2 regions of the Ornithinibacter aureus genome follow, and region 1 is predicted to be linked to the other one. Evidence: riboswitches for the same ligand, from Rfam matches in the RefSeq annotation. Region 1 holds a riboswitch; the other holds the start of a gene.
What was found. A riboswitch is a leader RNA that binds a small molecule or an ion and turns the genes downstream of it on or off. The one in region 1 is predicted to bind S-adenosylmethionine.
Positions count from the first base shown of each region.

Region 2: linked by a shared signal. The riboswitch ahead of C8E84_RS04990 (aminotransferase class V-fold PLP-dependent enzyme) and the one ahead of metX (homoserine O-acetyltransferase MetX) in region 1 are both predicted to bind S-adenosylmethionine.

Region 1 is NZ_VMSB01000001.1:925,049-931,074, reverse strand. Features, by position in the region: gene C8E84_RS04480 (YkvA family protein) at 1-334, shown strand, start outside; gene C8E84_RS04475 (DUF4192 domain-containing protein) at 456-1,568, shown strand; SAM riboswitch class IV at 1,624-1,735, shown strand; gene metX (homoserine O-acetyltransferase MetX) at 1,752-2,882, shown strand; gene C8E84_RS04465 (universal stress protein) at 2,948-3,343, shown strand; gene C8E84_RS04460 (RNA polymerase sigma factor) at 3,646-5,454, shown strand; gene C8E84_RS04455 (transglutaminase TgpA family protein) at 5,636-6,026, opposite strand, start outside.
Region 2 is NZ_VMSB01000001.1:1,044,487-1,050,512, reverse strand. Features, by position in the region: gene C8E84_RS05005 (MarR family winged helix-turn-helix transcriptional regulator) at 1-197, opposite strand, end outside; gene C8E84_RS05000 (lysoplasmalogenase family protein) at 799-1,176, shown strand; gene leuS (leucine--tRNA ligase) at 1,373-4,315, shown strand; SAM riboswitch class IV at 4,530-4,645, shown strand; gene C8E84_RS04990 (aminotransferase class V-fold PLP-dependent enzyme) at 4,689-6,026, shown strand, end outside.

The DNA of each region.
Region 1 (6,026 bases):
TGAGCGTGCCGGGGCCTTCCCCCGACTCGTGCGGGCCGCGATCACGGGGGAGTACACCGCGATCAGCAAGGGCCGCCTCGCTCTCATGGTCGCCGCCCTCGCCTACATCGTGTCCCCGCTCGACCTCATCCCCGAGTTCGTTCTGCTGGCCGGGCTCGCGGACGACGCGCTCGTCATGGCATGGCTGGCCACGCAGTTCGTCGAGGAGACCGAGGCGTTCCTCGAGTGGGAGCTCGCGCAGGTCTCGCCCGCCTACGCCGCCTCCTCGGGGCACGCGTTCCCCGGCGGCTCCTCCTCGACGTCCCACACCGTTCGCGGCGACGTCATCCGCTGACGTCCGCCGGGCCCGCGTCGCTGCGGGTGCGGTTGTCCACAACCGGGCGCTGACGCACCCTTGTCCACAGGCCCTTCGGCCTTGACCTGACACCCTCCTCGCATGCGGGGAGGGTGTCGTCATGACACCAGACATCACCCTTCGAGGGCCGGGCGACATCGTCTCGGTCCTGCCCTATCACCTGGGCTACCACCCGCGCGACAGCGTCGTGGTCGTCTCCATCCGTGGCCGTCTCCTCGGGCTCGTCGCCCGGGTCGACATCCCACCACCCGGTCGTGAGGCCGAGGTCGCCACCTGGCTCACCGGGCCGATGGTCCGCGACGGCGCCAGCGCGGCCATCGTCGTGTCGTTCGAGGACCGGGTCGACGCGAGCGTCCCCCTCTCGCTCGCGGTGGCCGACCACCTCGAGCAGGTGGGCGTCGATGTGCTCGACGTCCTGGTCGTCAGGGACGGCCGGCGCTACTCCCCGCGCTGTGACCAGGACTGCTGTCCTGCGGAAGGAATCGCCCTTCCGGACCCGGCCGATGTGGTGGGCGTGGCCGAGTACGTCGCACGAGGGCGCGCCCCGCTGCTCTCGCGCAGCGCGGTCGACGACCTGGTCCGGGCCGACCCCGTCGCCAGCACGGGTGTGGCCGCCGCGATCGGGGCACGCGAGGGGATGCCGCGTCGCCGGTTGCGTCGTCGCTCCGCGCGGGCGTGGGCGGAGGTCCTGCGCCGACCGCCTACCGACGGTATGGCCCGCGATGGTGGTGGGCAGCGCCCGTCGCCGACCGTCGTTGCGGACCTCGCGCTCGGGTTGCACGACATCGCCTGGCGCGATGCCGTCATCGCGTGGCTGGCTCCCGGGGTGCTGCCGCTCGCCGACCTCCACCGCGGTGCCGTGCTTCTGCTGGAGTCGACGATGCCCTCGTGGGGAGGGATGGGCTTCGACGGCGAGCCGGGCGAGGGCAGTGACGAGGTGCTGCGGCGGTTGGTCTCGCTGTGCCGCTCGCTGCCGGACGAGGCAGCGCAGGAGGCGGCGGCCGTCTGCACGGTCGTGGCCCATGTGGCCTGGGCCAGCGGGGACGGAACGATCGCGCGTGCAGCGATCGAGCGGGCGCAACTCCTCGCTCCCGACTACCGCCTGGCCGCGCTCCTCGCGAAACTCATCGACGGCGGCATCCGATTTCCCGCCATCACCACGACGGAGGGGGTGACGCAGGGCGGCGACGACAGGTTGGGCCGCGCGGGCTGACCGGAACTCGGACGCACTGGGACATGCAGGTCAGGGGCGGTTTAGCATGGAGGCCGGTCATGAGTCCCAGTGCCAAACCCCGGTTTGCTGGGCGGCAACCCTCCTCGCGGTGGGGTGCCCCGGGTGATGACCCGGCCCCACCCGTCCCGGTGCGGCAAGCGCGATGGTCAAGGAGCACCTGTCATGACAGCCACCCCCACGAGGTCCACCTCGGCGGTCTGGCGTGCAGGCGACCCCGTCGGGGACCGGTTGTTCGCGGCCGTGGGGGACCTGTCGCTCGAGCGCGGTGGGGTCCTGCCGGACGTGACCGTGGCCTACGAGACCTGGGGGACGCTCTCGCCATCGGGGGACAACGCCGTGCTCGTGGAGCACGCCCTCACCGGTGACAGCCACGTCGTGGGTGAGGTCGGCCCCGGGCACGCGTCACCCGGCTGGTGGCCGGGCCTGATCGGGCCGGGGGCGCCGCTGGACACCAACGAACTGTTCGTCGTGGCGAGCAATGTGCTCGGTGGGTGCCAGGGGAGCACGGGGCCGGCATCCGCGGACCCTGACGGTCGGCCGTGGGGAGGCCGGTTCCCCTTCATCACGATCCGCGATCAGGTGGCCGCGGAAGTGGCTCTGGCCGATGCGCTCGGGATCGAGCGGTGGCACGGGGTGCTCGGCGGGTCGATGGGCGGGATGCGTGCCCTGGAGTGGGCCACGGGCCAGGCCGAGCGCGTCGAACGCACCCTCGTGCTCGCGTCGACCCCGTACGCCACGGCCGACCAGGTGGCCTGGTGCCTGCCACAGCTCCTGGCGATCCGCTCCGATCCTGCGTACCGGGGCGGCGACTACTACGGGTACGAGGACTGGCCGGTCACGGGGATGGGCATCGCCCGGCGGATCGCCCACACCACCTACCGTCACGAGGGTGAGCTCGACGACCGGTTCGGCCGTTCGCCCAGGGCGGGCGAGGACCCGCTCGGTGGCGGAGGGCGCTACGACGTCGAGAGCTACCTTGACCACCACGCAGCCAAGCTCGCTCGGCGCTTCGACCCCAACAGCTACGTGGTGCTCACCGAGGCGATGAACAGCCACGACGTCGGGCGAGGCCGCGGGGGAGTGGCCAGCGCCCTCCGGGCCTACCGGGGAGCGCTGCACGTGGCCGGGGTGACCACCGACCGTCTGTACCCCCTGCGGTTGTCGGAGGCGATGGTGGCGGCCAGGACGGGCACCGAGTTCTCGGTGATCGAGTCGCGGTTCGGCCACGACGGCTTCCTCATCGAGACCGATCAGGTCGGTGCTGTCATCGCGCGCTCGCTCGGCACTGCCTGAGGGCTCCCTGACTGCGGTAACGTCATTCACGAGACAGTGCAGTCCCGCCCCCAAGGAGGATAATCGTGACCATCGTCGTCGGGTTCGTACCGACCAAGGAAGGGCGGGCAGCCCTCGCCCGAGCGGTCGAGGAGGCGAGGTTGCGCCAGTCCAAGCTCGTCGTCATCAACTCCAACCGTGGTGGTCGGGACTACGACGACGACACGAGCCAGACTGCCGAGGCCGAGCTCCAGCGCGTCACCGACGAGCTGAGTGGCCACGGCCTCGAGCTCGAGGTCCGCCAGCTCGTGCGTGGCAACGAGCCCGCCGAGGACCTCATCGCCGTCGCCAATGGCACCGACGCCGACCTGATCGTCATCGGCCTGCGGCGCCGCACCCCGGTCGGGAAGCTGATCCTGGGCTCCAACGCCCAGCGCATTCTGCTCGACGCTCCCTGTGCGGTGCTCGCCGTCAAAGGCTGAGCACGGCTGATCGGGCTGAGCACGGCTGACGGGCTGAGCACAGCTGACGGGCTGAGCACAGTTGATCGTCTGCTCCTTCTCGGCTCTCGCGCACCTCGATTGCCACCGGTGACACCCGGTGCGATGTGCCGGAATGGGCACGCGCGTTTTATAATGGAAGAGCGCACCTGGCCACACCCCCGGCCCAGCCACCTCGGCCGGACGACACGGTGTCGCACAGGACCTCCCCCTCAGCCGGCCCCGGCGTTGCTCTGCGCGCCCGGATCCCGGTTTTCCGCGACGAAAGGTTGTTGGTGTCGCCTGTGTCCAACACATCCCCCGAGCTCGGCGCACTTCCCCCGGAGTTCTCTCACGAGGCACTGCAGGCACTGATTCGCATCGGGGCGGCCACGGGGTCGGTGACCGGTGAACAGGTTGCCCACGCCATGCAGAGCGCTGAGGTCAAGCCCAAGCGTGGACGCGTCGTCCTGAGCGCACTCGGCGAGAATGGCATCGAGGTCGTCATGGACCCGGCCCACATCGGCGTGGCTGCTGCCTCGGCACGCACGACCAAGAAGGCCGCAGCCTCGGCGTCGACGGCGAAGAAGGCACCCGCGAAGGCGGCGGCGACGAAGGCGACTGCCAGCAAGGCCGCCGCGACCAAGGCGACTGCCAGCAAGGCCGCCGCGACCAAGGCGACTGCAACCAAGGCGACTGCCAGCAAGGCCGCCGCGACCAAGACGACTGCAACCAAGGCGACTGCAACCAAGGCGACTGCAACCAAGGCCGCGGCGACGAAGGCGGCCCCCGCGAAGGCCACGGCGACCAAGGCTGCACCGGCCACGACGACTGCCACGAAAGCAACGGTGACGAAGACCGCCGCGGCCAAGACGACGGCATCCTCGACGGCCGCTGCCAAGACCGCCGCTGCCAAGACCGCTGCGCCGCGCGCAGCTCGGGCCACCACCACCCGCAAGGCCGCTGCCGCTGCCGCCGGCACCGACGCTCCGGCGAAGACCACCGTTCCCCGTCGCAGTGCGGCCGCGAAGAAGGCTGCCGCTGCCGAGACCGAGGCGGCCGCCGAGGCCGTTGACGAGGTCGAGGACGACGAGGAGGACGACGAGGCCAAGAAGCCTGCCGAGCCGGAGACCGAGACCAGCGGCTTCGTCCTGCGCGACGACGACGAGGACGACGCACCCGTCCAGCAGGTCGTCACGGCAGGTGCCACCGCGGACCCCGTCAAGGACTACCTCAAGCAGATCGGCAAGGTCGCCCTGCTCAACGCCGAGCAGGAGGTCGAGCTCGCCAAGCGCATCGAGGCCGGCCTGTTCGCCGAGGAGAAGCTGAACTCCGGCGAGAAGATCGACATGAAGCTCAAGCGTGAGCTCTGGTGGATCGCCCAGGACGGCAAGAAGGCCAAGAACCACCTCCTCGAGGCCAACCTTCGCCTCGTGGTCTCGCTGGCCAAGCGCTACACCGGGCGCGGCATGCTCTTCCTCGACCTGATCCAGGAGGGCAACCTCGGCCTCATCCGTGCGGTCGAGAAGTTCGACTACACCAAGGGCTACAAGTTCTCGACGTACGCCACGTGGTGGATCCGTCAGGCCATCACCCGTGCGATGGCCGACCAGGCCCGCACCATCCGCATCCCGGTGCACATGGTCGAGGTCATCAACAAGCTGGCCCGTGTGCAGCGGCAGATGCTCCAGGACCTGGGTCGCGAGCCCACCCCGGAGGAGCTGGCCAAGGAACTCGACATGACCCCCGAGAAGGTCGTCGAGGTCCAGAAGTACGGCCGCGAGCCCATCTCGCTGCACACCCCGCTCGGCGAGGACGGTGACAGCGAGTTCGGAGACCTCATCGAGGACTCCGAGGCGGTCGTGCCGGCGGACGCCGTGAGCTTCACGCTGCTGCAGGAGCAGTTGCACTCGGTGCTGGACACGCTCTCCGAGCGCGAGGCCGGGGTCGTCTCGATGCGCTTCGGTCTGACCGACGGCCAGCCCAAGACCCTTGACGAGATCGGCAAGGTCTACGGGGTGACACGTGAGCGAATCCGCCAGATCGAGTCCAAGACGATGAGCAAGCTGCGCCACCCGAGCCGCAGCCAGGCCCTGCGCGACTACCTGGACTGAGCCGTCCCTGTCGTGACACCGCGACGGCCCCACCATCTGCGCGATGGTGGGGCCGTCGCGGTGAGCGGGGTCGAGGTGATTGCGCCGGGGGACGGGTGCGCCTGGGAGGAGCTCGCCGGGGGGCTGATCCCCAGTTTGAGGACTACCGCCAAGGTAACGGTCGGCTCCGATGATGTGCGCGTTACTCGTCGGTGTCCTTGTCGGCTGGCCCGGGCCTGCTGAACCGCAGGATGCTGCGCCACAGGCCGCGACCCTCGGCGGGAAGCAGCAGCGCCCGCACCTTGTCGACCCGCCGGCGGCGTCCCAGCGCCCCACGCCACACGGTCTGTGCGTCGTCGGCGACGTCGTGCAGCTCGGTCCCCGGGCGGGCGTATCGGGCCAGCTCGACCGTGGCGACGACACGACCCAGCGCTTGGTCCTCGTCCGGGGTGAGGTACGCGGCCTTGGTGATCTGGCGTGAGGCCTGCCGGGGGGTCGTCCCGTCCGGCGGCACGTACCCGATGTCCTGCAGCCGGAGCAGCAGGCTCTGCCACTGCGCCTCGACCCGTTCGGCGTCGTCGCGGGCGGCTCGC
Region 2 (6,026 bases), 120 kb from region 1:
GCGCTGGCCTGCCGGGTCAGGATGGCGAGGTTGCGGAGGTCCTCGGGGTCGGGCCGCTCGAGCCGGCGTGCGATGTCGACACGTTCGCCGTGGCGCTCGACGAGGTGGTGGCGCAGGCGTTCCCAGGGTTCGTTCCACTCACGTTCGCCGGGCCCGATGCTCCGGCTGCGTGCCCAGTCTTTGCCCTTCCTCGGCATGGTCGGCTCCCCCCGGTTCGTTGTGCGTTGGGCCATCATCACTCGGCGCGGAGGCGAGTTTGCGGTTGTCCACAGCCTCAGATGGGTGGATGCCGATGCCGACCAGGAGGCAGCGGGTGGAAACGGTGGCTGTGGGCGCCGGAGTGCGCTGGTGGCTGGTACCGGTGGGTTCGGGCCGGGGGCGGGGGGCGCATGGCTGGTGCGAGAGTGGTGCGAATTCTGAGAGCCCGGGAGTAGGTACCTCGCCCAGCGTCCTTGCGCCGGCGAAGGGATTCCTTGCGACGCGCAAGGGGTGTGGCGGTCGCGCGAGGTTTGTGTGGACGTCGTTGCCCGGGTCAAGGGATTCCTTGCGACGCGCAAGGGTGCGCCGGTCTGCGGCCGAATCTGGGGAGGTGCTTGCTCGATGTGAGGGATTCCTTGCGATGCGAAAGGACTCTCCACGAGGTACCCAGGGGTCGGCTCTCAGGAAACGTCGGACGCGACCGGCTCCAGTCAACCCCGCACACCGAGAGACGTTCACCGGCCGGGGTGCCATGATGCGGCGCATGCCCGCACCTTCCGCACCCGCGACGACGGCGCCTCGCGCCGCGACGAGGTCCCAGTGAGCGCATCGCTCGGCATCGGCCTGGCAGCGCTGCTCACTGCCGCCATCATGGCCACCAACCTCTGGGCGGTCGTGCGCGACCGGCGTGATGTCGAACGGATCACCAAACCCGCCGCGATGCTCACCCTGCTGGCCGTGGCGGCGCTCGCGGGAGCCGGCGCCGTTGCCGCCTACATGCTCGTCATCGGCGCCATGGCGGTCATCGGCTGGGCCACCGGGCTGCTGCTCGTCGGGCTCGGCGTGAGCCTGTTCGTCGTCAGCGACACGGTGCTGGCCCTGGGCCGCTTCGTCGAGCCCCGATCGTGGACCCGCCCCGTGACGATGCTGACCTACCACGGCGCGCAGGCCCTGATCGTCGCCGGCCTGCTGACCTGACGGTGGCGGCCTGCTGGCCTGACGGTGGCGGCCTCGACCCACCCGCTGCGATACCCTGACCCGGTGACCACGGTGCTCCTGCTTACCTAGCCGCGACGGCCACCCCAGCCGCGCGGCGACCCCTCCTGAGCGAGGGGTTTTTTCATGAGCGCACCACCGAGCACCAGCGCACGACGACACGACGAACGAGGACGAGATGAGCGAGACCCCGTACCGCTACACCGCCGAGCTGGCCGGGCAGATCGAGGTGGCCTGGCAGGACCGCTGGGAGCAGCGCGGCACCTACCACGCCCCGAACCCGGCCGGCCCCTGGGCAGACCCCGAGGGCGTTGCCGCCCACTCCGGCGGGCACCTGCTCGTCCTCGACATGTTCCCCTACCCGAGCGGCGCCGGCCTGCACGTCGGCCACCCGCTGGGTTACATCGCCACCGACGTCTTCGCCCGGTACAACCGCATGCTCGGCAAGAACGTCCTGCACTGCCTCGGCTACGACGCGTTCGGGCTGCCGGCCGAGCAGTACGCCGTGCAGACCGGCCAGCACCCGCGCAAGACCACCGAGGACAACATCGTCATCATGGCGCGCCAGCTGCGCCGCCTGGGCCTGGGCCACGACGACCGCCGCGCCATCCAGACCATCGACCCCGACTACTACCGCTGGACACAGTGGATCTTCACCCAGATCTACGACGCCTGGTACGACGCGGATGCCGTGCGCCCCGACGGCGGGACGGGTCGCGCCCGCCCCATCGCCGAGCTGGAGCAGGAGTACCGCGACGGGACCCGCCCGCTGCCCGGCGGTGAGGACCGCGCGTGGGACACGTTGAGCGCGAGGGAGCGGGCCGGCATCCTCGACGCGTCGCGCCTGGCGTACACGAGCGAGGCGCCGGTGAACTGGTGCCCCGGTCTGGGCACGGTGCTCTCCAACGAGGAGGTCACCAACGACGGCCGCTCCGAGCGGGGCAACTTCCCGGTGTTCAAGCGCAACCTGCGCCAGTGGATGATGCGCATCACCGCGTACACAGATCGCCTCGCCGACGACCTCGACCGGGTCGAGTGGCCCGAGAAGGTCAAGATCATGCAGCGCAACTGGATCGGGCGCAGCCACGGCGCAAAGGTCACCTTCCCGATCGTGCGTACCTCCGGTGACCCATTGGTCGATTCAGGAATGCCGGATGCCGGGATCGAGGTCTTCACGACCCGTCCCGACACGCTGTTCGGCGCCACGTTCATGGTGCTGGCCCCCGAGCACCCGCTCGTCGACACGCTCGTCCCCGCAGGTGGCTGGCCCGAGGGAACCAAGCCCGCGTGGACCGGTGGCGCCGACACCCCGGCTCAGGCCGTCGCGGCCTACCGCCTCGCGGCCTCACGCAAGAACGACATCGAGCGCCAGTCCGAGGGCAAGGACAAGACCGGTGTCTTCACCGGTGGCTGGGCGACCAACCCGGTGACGGGCACCCGTATCCCGGTGTTCATCGCCGACTACGTGCTCATGGGCTACGGCACCGGCGCCATCATGGCCGTGCCCGCGCAGGACGAGCGCGACTGGGACTTCGCCACCGCGTTCGACCTGCCGATCATCCGCACCGTGCAGCCCTCGCAGGGGCACGACGAGAACACCGCCTTCACCGGCGACGGCCCGGCGATCAACAGCAGCAACGACGACATCGACCTCAACGGGCTCGGGGTGGCGCAGGCCAAGGAGCAGATCACCGCCTACCTGGCCGAGCGGGGCCTGGGCGAAGCGACCGTCACCTACAAGCTGCGCGACTGGCTGTTCAGCCGCCAGCGCTACTGGGGCGAGCCGTTCCCGATCGTCTTCGACGAGGACGGTGTCGCCCACGCGCTGCCCGACGAGATGCTGCCGGTCGAGCTTCCCGAGGTGCCCGACTACAGCCCGAAGACCTACGACGCCGAGGACGCCAGCAGCGAGCCCGAGCCGCCGCTGTCGCGCGTCCCGGACTGGGTGGAGGTCGACCTCGACCTCGGTGACGGCCGCGGCACCCGCCGCTTCCGCCGCGAGACCAACACCATGCCCAACTGGGCGGGGTCGTGCTGGTACTACCTGCGCTACCTCGACCCGGCGAACGAGAGCGCTCTCGTCGACCCCGAGAACGAGGCGTACTGGATGGGCCCGCGCCCCGAGCCGGTCACCGGCGCCCCCGCTGGCACCCGCGACCCGGGCGGTGTCGACCTGTACGTCGGTGGTGTCGAGCACGCCGTGCTGCACCTGCTCTACGCCCGGTTCTGGCACAAGGTGCTGCACGACCTGGGCCACCTCAGCAGCGACGAGCCGTTCCGCACGTACTTCAGCCAGGGCTACATCCAGGCCCCGGCGTTCACCGACAGCCGTGGCCAGTACGTCGAGGCCAAGGAGGTCACCGAAGGTGTCGACGCCGACGGTCACCCGGCCTTCACGTGGAACGGGGAGCCGGTCACCCGCGAGTTCGGCAAGATCGGCAAGTCGCTGAAGAACATGGTCAGCCCCGACGAGATGTACGCCTCGTTCGGTGCCGACACCTTCCGCCTCTACGAGATGGGTCTGGGCCCGCTCGAGCAGAGCAAGCCCTGGGACACCCGGGCTGTGGTCGGCAGCCAGCGCTTCCTCCAGCGGCTGTGGCGCAACGTCGTCGACGAGGAGAGCGGCGAGGTCGTCGTCGTCGACACCCCCATCGACGATGCGACGAACCGGGTGCTGCACCGCACCATCGACGCCGTGCGCGCCGACTACGCGGGGCTGGGCTTCAACACGGCCATCGCCCGGCTCATCGAACTCAACAACGCCCTGACCAAGCTGCCCGGGGGAGTGCCTCGCGAGGCCGCCGAGCAGATCGTCCTCATGGTCGCGCCCCTCGCGCCGCACATCGCCGAGGAGCTGTGGGCCCGACTCGGACACACCGAGTCGCTGGTCCACGAGGCGTTCCCGGTGGCCGACCCGGCCCTGCTCGTCGAGGACACCGTCACCTGCGTCGTGCAGGTGCGCGGCAAGGTTCGCGACCGCATCGAGGTGCCGGCCGACATCAGCGAGGACGCCCTGCGAGAGCTGGCGCTGGCGAGCGAGAGGGTCCAGGCGGCGGCGCCGGACGGCATCCGCACGGTGATCGTGCGGGCGCCCAAGCTCGTCAACGTCGTTCCGGCCTGACGCGCCCCCACCCCGGAGGTTTATCGGGTGACCCGATAATCCCGATCCTCACCCGACAAGGCTTCCCGGGTGAAGTAGGGCGTTGCCGGGGGAAGTTGCGCCTCGGCTCTGCTCAGCTGCGAAACGTGCGGCGGATGCCCTGCCCGGCTGCACATCTCGCGACGTGGACCCGGGATGCCGTGGCGCGGCATCCGCTTCTACGCTTGCCCACGTAGGTCATGAGTGCCAGCGACAAGCCCCGGCTCGTTGGTCAGCAACCCTCCTTCCGCGGTGGGGTGCTCCGGGTGACGACCTGGTCGACGTCGAAACCGGCGCCGGCAAGCGCGGATCACGGGGTCACCCGAGGTCCACAGTCCCGACGGAGACCTCCATCGTGTCGATCGCCCCGAGCACCCAGTCCCACTCCATCCACCGCCGCCCCAGGCTGCGGGCCGTCCCCGACGTCGACCTGCTCGCCCCTCGCACCGGGTCGGATGCCGTCGCGCGCCTCGCGCACCCGTCGCACCCGTCGCACCGGGGCGCCGCCGGCCTCGACCACGCAGGCCTGCCCCCGGTGGTGCGCGCCGGCCTGGTGCCCACCCTGTCCGGAGACTGGGTCGACTACGCGAACCTGGACCACGCGGCATCCACGCCTGCGTTCGAGCGGGTCGCTCAGGCCGTGGAGTCGGCCACCCGCACGTACTCCAGCGTCCACCGCGGCACGGGGTGGCTCTCGCGGGTGACCAGCGCCCACTACGAGGCGGCTCGCGACGAGGTGGCCCGCTTCGTCGGTGCGCGTGAGGACGACGTCGTCGTGTTCACCCGTGGCACCACCGACTCGGTGAACCTGCTGGCCCGGGCCCTGCCGCGCAACACCACCGTCATCGTGTTCAACTCCGAGCACCACGCGACGCTGCTGCCGTGGCCGAAGCGAGGAACGGTGCGCCTGCCCGTGCCCGGCAGCGCCCGCGACGCCGAGGTGCTGCTCGAGAGCGCCCTTCGTGACCTGCCGGCCGGCACGGCTCGGCGACCGCGTCAGGCCCTCGTCGTGCTGACGGCGGCGAGCAACGTCACCGGCGAGTTCTGGCCGGTGGAGTCACTGACGGCCATCGCCCGTCGCCACGGCGCGCGCGTGCTGCTGGACGCCGCGCAGTCGGCCGCCCACCGGCCGATCGACCTCGCGGCGCTCGACGTCGACTGGGTCGCCTTCTCGGGGCACAAGCTGCACGCCCCGTTCGGCACCGGGGTGCTTGCCGGGCGCAGCGACTGGCTGGATGCCGCGGCGCCCTACCTCGCGGGTGGCGGCGCGACCGCGCAGGTCACGGCCGAGGCGACGCGCTGGGCGACGGGTGCTGCCCGCCACGAGGCCGGCAGCCCGAACGTGCTCGGCGCCGTGGCGCTCGCGGCTGCGTGCGCGACGATCCGCGAGCACCGGGCCGCGATCGACGCCCACGAGGCTGCACTCACGACGGCCCTGCGCGCCGGCCTGCGGGCCATCGACGGGGTGCAGACCTACTCACTGTTCGGTGAGGACACCGTCCGCGGGCCGGTCGTGACGTTCACCGTCGACGGGCTCGACAGCCAGCTCGTGGCGGCGGCGCTGTCGGCAGAGCACGGCATCGGGGTGCGGGCCGGCAAGTTCTGCGCGCACATCCTCGTCGACACCCTGCTCGAGGAGGGGTCGGACGAGCACGACAGCGCGGTTCGTGTCAGTGCCGGCCTGGCGAGCACC